Pokkaliibacter sp. MBI-7: one gene and its partner. The protein of the gene in region 2 binds, or shares a complex with, the protein of the main gene of each other region. Links are inferred from orthologs where the notes say so. Each region holds a gene or a part of one and is shown on either strand. Other genes may lie near its edges. The genes, in order: uvrA and mfd.

What was found.
Region 1: the proteins of mfd (region 2) and uvrA are in contact, whole or in part, in a crystal structure (PDB 4DFC), measured with the Escherichia coli proteins. The link is inferred for Pokkaliibacter sp. MBI-7 from one-to-one orthologs.

Annotation. Positions count from the first base shown.
Region 1 is NZ_JARVTG010000001.1:1,384,347-1,388,053, forward strand. Bases 318-3,707 are described here. They hold uvrA (excinuclease ABC subunit UvrA), read left to right. Parts: upstream 318-645; coding sequence 646-3,507; downstream 3,508-3,707. Other genes in these bases: nagA (N-acetylglucosamine-6-phosphate deacetylase), read left to right, coding at 318-544. Outside these bases: more of nagA, read left to right, coding at 1-317. UniProt on the Escherichia coli protein: The UvrABC repair system catalyzes the recognition and processing of DNA lesions. UvrA is an ATPase and a DNA-binding protein. A damage recognition complex composed of 2 UvrA and 2 UvrB subunits scans DNA for abnormalities.
Region 2 is NZ_JARVTG010000001.1:196,888-201,259, reverse strand. Bases 301-4,355 are described here. They hold mfd (transcription-repair coupling factor), read right to left. Parts: upstream 3,960-4,355; coding sequence 501-3,959; downstream 301-500. Other genes in these bases: QCD60_RS01060 (EAL domain-containing protein), read left to right, coding at 301-521. Also shown: more of QCD60_RS01060, read left to right, coding at 1-300. UniProt on the Escherichia coli protein: Couples transcription and DNA repair by recognizing RNA polymerase (RNAP) stalled at DNA lesions. Mediates ATP-dependent release of RNAP and its truncated transcript from the DNA, and recruitment of nucleotide excision repair machinery to the damaged site.

The DNA of each region.
Region 1 (3,707 bases), 1.2 Mb from region 2 along the record:
GCTGGCGCAGGGAGTGAGCGGTTTTACTCATCTGTTCAATGCCATGAGCCCACTTACCAGTCGCGAACCGGGTGTGGTGGGAGCGGCACTGGATGACAGAGACAGCTGGTGCGGCATGATCGTCGATGGCTATCACATTCATCCCGCGGTGATGCGCACAGCAATACGAGCCAAAGGTAGCGACAAGATCATGCTGGTGACCGATGCCATCCACAGTGTTGGCTATGGTCAGCGCGAGTTGGATTTCCTTGGCAAAGCAGTGCTCAACGATAACGGTAAGGTCACGACACTGGATGGCACACTGGCGGGTTCTGATCTGGATATGGCCAGCGCGGTGCGCAATGCACTGCAATATGGTCTGGGTGACGAAACCGCTGTACTGCAAATGGCCTCACGTAATCCCGCCCAGTATTTGCGAGTCAGCCATCAACTGGGCTATTTACGACCTGGATATCAGGCCAGCATGGTGTGCCTGGACAATAACTGGCAGGTTATACAGTGCTGGATAAACGGACAGTATCAAGTCAGCGATTCTGATAGATAATCACGATGGGTTACAGGGTTTAGACTGAGGCAGGGCACCACTATAATTCGCTTTTCGACTTTCGGGTCGTCCGTTCTGCCCCCTCTGCTGTGGAGCCCCTGATGGACACTATTCTGGTACGCGGTGCCCGTACCCATAACCTCAAAAACATCGATGTCGATCTACCCCGGGACAAACTGATCGTCATTACCGGTCTGTCCGGTTCCGGTAAATCCTCGCTGGCTTTCGATACGCTCTATGCCGAGGGCCAGCGCCGCTATGTCGAGTCGCTGTCGACCTATGCTCGACAGTTTCTGTCGATGATGGAAAAGCCCGATGTCGATCATATTGAAGGCTTATCCCCTGCCATTTCCATTGAGCAGAAATCCACCTCCCATAACCCGCGCTCAACCGTCGGCACCATCACTGAAATTTATGACTACCTGCGCCTGCTGTATGCCAGAGTGGGCCAGCCGCGCTGCCCCGATCATGATCTGCCACTGGAGGCACAAACCGTCAGTCAGATGGTGGATCAGGTGCTGGGGCTGGAGGAAGGCTGCCGCCTGATGCTGCTAGCGCCGGTCATTCAGGGACGTAAAGGTGAACATCAAAACATTCTGCAGAACCTGCGTGCACAAGGCTTTGTCCGTGCTCGCATCGATGGCCAGATCTACGAACTGGACGACACGCCGGAACTCGACAAGAAACGTAAACACACGATCGAGGTGGTGGTTGATCGCTTTAAGGTACGTAGCGATATCCAGCTACGTCTGGCAGAGTCTTTTGAAACCGCACTACAACTGAGTGACGGCATTGCCAAGATCGCCTTTATGGATGAAGAACAGCGCGCCGAACTGGTTTTCTCCGCCCGCTTCGCCTGTCCTGAATGCGGTTACAGTATCAGCGAACTGGAGCCCCGGCTGTTTTCCTTTAACAATCCCCACGGCGCCTGTCAGACCTGTGACGGACTGGGTGTAAAACAGTTTTTTGACCCGAAACGTGTACTGGTCTCTGACGATCTATCTCTTGCAGAAGGCGCGATCAAAGGCTGGGATCGCCGCAGCGTATACTACTTTCAGCTGTTAAAGGCCGTAGCGGAGCACTATGGCTTTGACGTAAATACCGCGTTCAGGGAGCTGTCGCCTCCCCAGAAGAATGCGGTCCTTTATGGCACCGGTCAGGAAGCAGTGCAGTTCAACTACAGCAGTGACCGAGGTTTGCAAATCAGCCGTGCTCATCCGTTTGAGGGCGTCTTACCCAACATGGAGCGCCGTTATCGCGAAACAGACTCACAGCAGGTCAGGGACGAGCTGTCACAATATCTCACCAATACTAAATGCCCCTCCTGTACTGGTACGCGCCTGCGCAAAGAAGCAAGGCATGTCTTCATTGAAGGAAAAAATCTGCCTTCCATCACCAGCCTGCCGGTAGGAGATTGTTTCGACTACTTCAGCGAGCTGAAACTGGATGGCAAACGAGGCGAAATCGCGGACAAAATCCTGAAAGAAATTCGCGCTCGTCTGAGCTTTCTGGTGAACGTCGGCCTGGATTACCTGACGATAGAGCGTAGTGCTGACACCTTGTCTGGCGGAGAAGCTCAGCGCATTCGTCTGGCCAGCCAGATAGGTGCGGGACTGGTGGGCGTCATGTATATCCTTGACGAGCCCTCTATAGGCTTGCACCAGCGTGACAATGACCGCCTGCTCCAGACCCTGACGCATTTACGTGACCTAGGAAATACCGTCATCGTAGTTGAACATGATGAAGACGCTATCCGCCTTGCAGACCATGTACTGGACATCGGCCCCGGTGCCGGAGTGCACGGTGGCACCATTACTGCCCAAGGTACGCCAGCAGAAGTCATGGCCAATCCAAACTCGCTTACAGGTCAGTACCTAAGCGGGAAGAAGTGCATCGCAGTACCTGAGAATCGCACGCCCTTTGACAGCAAGTGCGTGCTGGAAATTCAGGGAGCCAGCGGCAATAACCTGCAGAATGTCGACCTCTGCATACCTGTAGGTCTATTTACCTGCGTGACTGGCGTTTCCGGCTCTGGCAAATCCACGCTGATAAACACCACGCTCTACCCTCTGGCCGCAGCCGCGCTCAATGGCGCAACAACGCTTGAACCTTCACCCTACAAAAAAATGAAGGGCATGGAGCAGTTCGACAAGGTCGTAGACATCGATCAAAGCCCCATAGGCCGTACTCCTCGCTCCAACCCAGCAACCTACACCGGTATCTTTACTCCCATTCGCGAGCTATTTTCTGGCACCCAGGAGGCCCGTTCACGCGGTTACAAACCAGGACGCTTCAGCTTTAACGTCAAAGGCGGACGCTGTGAAGCATGCCAGGGGGACGGTGTCATCAAAGTAGAAATGCACTTCCTTCCTGACATTTATGTCCCCTGTGATATCTGCAAAGGAAAACGTTACAACCGCGAGACACTGGAAGTCACCTACAAAGGCAAGAGCATCACTGAAGTTCTTGAAATGACCGTAGAAGATGCACTGAGTTTCTTCTCTGCAGTGCCAATGATTGCACGTAAGCTGCAAACACTCATGGATGTGGGCCTGTCCTACATACGACTGGGCCAGAGCGCAACAACGTTATCCGGAGGTGAAGCACAACGCGTCAAACTCGCGAAGGAGCTATCCAAACGAGATACCGGCAAGACACTGTATATTCTGGATGAGCCAACGACCGGTCTGCATTTCTATGACATTCAGCAACTTCTGAATGTGCTGCACAGACTGCGTGATCACGGCAACACAGTAGTGGTCATTGAGCATAATCTGGACGTGATTAAAACCGCAGACTGGCTGGTCGATCTGGGCCCAGAAGGCGGTAGCCGTGGCGGCCAGATTATTGCCACCGGCACACCGGAACAGGTTGCGGAGAATCCACAATCCCACACGGGACATTTCCTTAAACCCTTGCTGGAAAAAGGCAACCGAGAACGTCAGCTGGTTATTGAAGACTAACTGGTCCTCCAACTTCTGCACTGTAAATATCGTAGTAATAGAAAGCCCGGCAACCGCAGGGTTTTCTATTTGAAATCGACAGAAGACAGAAGACAGAAGACAGAAGACAGAAGACAGAAGACAGAAGACAGAAGACAGAAGACAGAAGACAGAAGACAGAAGACAGAAGACAGAAGACAGAAGACAGAAGACAGAAGACA
Region 2 (4,372 bases):
ACATGTCACCTGCACAGTTGTCTGATCAGGGACTGGTGCAGTTGGTAGTGGAAGAGCTGGAGCGTCGACAACTACCACCATCGGTACTGGAGCTGGAAATTACGGAAACCCAGATGCTGGAGCCGGAGAAGGCGGCGGCAGTAATCAGTGATTTTGCCCGTAAGGGCATCAAGGTGGTGCTGGACGACTTCGGAACCGGCTATGCCTCTTTCCAGTATCTGCGTCAGTTTGAGTTCAGTTGCGTCAAGCTCGACAAGACTTTCATCGATTCACTGGAGTCCAGGTCGCATGAGCGGGTGCTGGTCAAGGCGATGATCGACATGGCTCATTCCTTGTCACTGACGGTGGTGGCAGAAGGGGTAGAGAGGAATAGCCAGTGGTTCTATCTGAAAAGCATGGGCTGTGATCTGCTGCAGGGCTATCGCTTTTCCATTGCGTTACCAGCTCAGGCGCTGCCCGAATGGGCAAGGCAGCAGCCTGTGCTGGATGTGGAATGGATGTCAGGGGGCGAGGGCATCTAGCAGCTCTTCCACAGCCTTGAAACGCTTGTCGGCATTGGCCATGGGCTGAGTGAAGCGCAACTTCTGAGTCCCCTGCAGGCGGTAGCGCTGTGATTGTTTTTGCACCAGTTGTACCAGTTTGAACGGATCAACCTTGGTGTCATGGGCAAACTCCAGCTGACCGTTCTCCTGATTCGCCTCGATTTTTACCACCCCCAGTGTGGTCGCCTTGAGCTTCAGCTCAGTCTGCCTGAACAGATTCTTGACCTGTTCGGGCAACAGGCCAAAACGGTCAATCATCTCTACTTGTAGTTCACGCAGCTGATCCTCATCCGTCGCGTTGGCAATGCGTTTGTACAGAATCAGACGAGCGTTGACATCGGGTAGATAGTCATCAGGGATAAGGGCAGGCAGTCGCAGGTTGACATCGGCATCCAGGTTAAGTGGTTTTTCCAGATCAAATGCCTTGCACTGGCGAATGGCTTTGACTGCGCGGTCGAGCATATCCATGTAAAGGCTGAAACCGATGCTGTGAATCTGCCCGCTCTGTTCTTCACCCAGCAATTCGCCGGCACCGCGGATTTCCAGATCGTGGGTAGCCAGCGTAAATCCCGCTCCCAGATGCTCGGCGCCGCTGATGGCTTCCAGGCGCTTTTGGGCATCCGGCGTCATGGTACGCCATGGTGGAGTAAGCAGATAGGCGTAGGCCTGATGGTGCGAGCGGCCGACACGGCCACGCAGCTGGTGCAGCTGCGCCAGACCAAACTTGTCAGCACGATCAATAATGATGGTGTTGGCATTGGGCACGTCGATACCGGTCTCAATGATGGTGGTACACACCAGTACATTGAAACGGCGGTGATAGAAATCGGACATCACCTGTTCCAGTTCGCGTTCGCGCATTTGTCCATGACCCACTGCCACCCGCGCTTCAGGAATCAGCTCACGGATGGTTTGCGCAGTCTTTTCGATGGTCTTCACTTCGTTGTGCAGGTAATACACCTGACCGCCGCGCAGCAGCTCTCTGAGAATAGCTTCCTTGATCATGCGCTCATCACTTTCTCGCACGAAGGTCTTGATGGACAGACGTCGGGCAGGGGGGGTGGCAATGATGGAAAGGTCACGCAAGCCGGACATGGCCATGTTGAGGGTGCGTGGGATCGGAGTGGCGGTCAGCGTCAAAATATCAACGTTGGCTCGCAGTGCTTTCAGCTTCTCCTTCTGTTGCACCCCAAAACGATGCTCCTCATCGATGATGACCAGGCCGAGATCTTTGTATTTAACATCCTGCTGCAGAATCTTGTGGGTACCCACCAGAATGTCCACTTTGCCTTCGGCTACAGCCTGCAGCGTCTGATCCACTTCTTTGCTGCTACGAAAACGCGACAGCACTTCAATGCGTATGGGCCAGTCAGCAAAACGATCCCGGAAACTTTCATAATGCTGTTGTGCCAGCAGCGTGGTCGGCACCAGCACGGCAACCTGTTTGCCCTCCAGCGTGGCTACAAATGCGGCACGCATGGCCACCTCGGTCTTACCAAAACCGACATCACCGCAGACCAGTCGATCCATCGGTTTGGCCGCCTTCATGTCATCCAGTACCGCACTGATGGCGCTTTGCTGATCGGGTGTTTCCTCAAAGGGGAAGCTGCCGGAGAACTGAGCATATTCCACTTCTGAAGCGGTAAACGGAAACCCTTTGCGCGCCGCGCGACGTGCATAGACGTCCAGCAGTTCTGCCGCGGTATCACGAACCTTCTCGGCCGCTTTCTGACGTATTTTCTGCCATTGATCACTGCCCAGCTTGTTAAGCGGCGCCAGTTCTTCGCTGGCACCGGTATAACGGCTGATCAGATGCAATGACGAGACAGGCACATACAGTTTGGCTTCGTCGGCGTACTCCAGCATCAGAAATTCGGCCTGCTGGCCTTCGATTTCCAGAGTAGTCAGGCCTTTGTAGCGGCCCACACCGTGATCGATATGTACGATAGGTGCGCCCAGGCTCAGCTCGGTCAGACTAAGGATGACCTGATCACTGTCATCACGGCTTTTCTGTCTGCGTCTAGCCTGACGAACCTGTAATCCAAACAGCTGTGCCTCGCTGATCAGCGCGACTTTGCGGGAAGCCAGTAGCAGGCCGTCCTGCAGCGGTGCTACGGTCAGATAAAGTCCGGCGGTTGCGCCGAGAAAGGCTTCCCAGCCATCGATATAACTGGCTTTGCGCTGTGCCTTGTGCAAGTGCTCCTGCAGTGCTTCACGCCGTCCTGCAGACTCGGCGCAAATCAGCAGCTTCCAGTCGTTGTGCTGGTCAACAAACTGCTGCAGGGCGGCATAGGGGCGTTCAGCACGGGCGTCAATGGTCAGTGCAGGCGGTGTAGCCGCACCAGCGTTGATGCGACCTGCCTTGTCCGGCAGAGACGCAAGGCTCAGCTCAATGCCCGGATGCTGATTGAGCAACTGGTTGAGTTGCTCCGGAGGAAGATAAATTTCGGTCGGCTTGAGAATGGGATGACGTATATCGTGGCTCAGCTCGTCATACCGTTGCTCAATATCTGTCCATGTCTGCTGCAATCGATCCTGAAGCCCTGCATAGCGGCACAACAGCACCTGCTCAGGTAAAAAGTCGAACAGGGTACTGGTCTGATCAAAAAACAGTGGCAGGTAATACTCGATACCCGGCGGCGCCAAACCGTGGCTGACATCCTCATAGACACTGCACTGGCGTGGATCAACATCGAAACGCTCACGCCAGCGCTGGCGAAAGCGGCTGATACTTTTATCATCCAGAGGGCATTCACGGGCAGGCAGCAAGTGCACTTCTTTCAGTGCCGTCAGGGTGCGCTGATTTTGCGGATCAAAACTGCGCAGCGTATCGATTTCATCGTCGAAAAGCTCAACACGCAGCGGCAGGGGACTGCCCATGGGAAAGATATCCATGATGGCGCCGCGGATGGCATATTCACCGTGCTCGTAGACGGTATCTACCGCACGATACCCTGCCTGTTCAAGGCGCTGGCGGTAAGTCTGGAAATCAAACCGTTGCCCCGGTCGTAACTGCAGGCTATAGCCATCCAGATATGCCACGGGTGAAAGACGCTGCAGCAGTGTGCTCAGCGGCAGGATCAGCACGCCTTGTTGCAGTGACGGCAGGCGAAACAGAGCTTCCAGACGGTGGGAAATAATATCCTGGTGAGGTGAAAAGCGGTCGTAGGGCAAGGTTTCCCAGTCGGGGAAGGTCAGTACCGGATAACGCTGTTCATCAGCAGCCAGCAGGAAGCGCAATTCCTCCTCCAGGCTTTGGGTTTGCGCCGGGGTGTTGGTCAGCACCACTACCAGCCCCCTGTGCTGACGTACCAGATCAGCGCAGAGCAGTGCCGGGGCCGCTCCTTGCAACTCTCCGATAAAGCGCAGTTCCCCTGCCTTGCTGGGCAGGGCCAGCGAATCCACAAGTAAAGACACTGTTGCTCCCTAATTCCACGTTTTGCATTTGCGCACAGGACAAAGACACTTCAGAGAAACAAGCCCTGACGGGTGCCAGTCAACGCGTTGCTATGTTACTGCATCTGTAGCCGAGGCAACACGCTGCAGCTACCTCTCAGTGCCTCAGATGCTGCTGACCCTATGTAGTGACGAAACCACGAGCGATCAAGGTACATCAGGCGCCACTATGCTTTTTGCTATTTGCCCATTCCAGACTAAACAAGGATAATTGTCGCCGCCCGAAACCCTATCTACCTTCTGAGTGTGTCTGCAGGGGACGCTTTCAGAGTCAAAGCGATCCGTGACGGTGTCGAGAGGTGGTTGAGCATCGTGCTCTTTAAGCCTCACAACCGCAGCCGATGGCTTGGCGTCCCGGCAGTAATGCTCTTTAA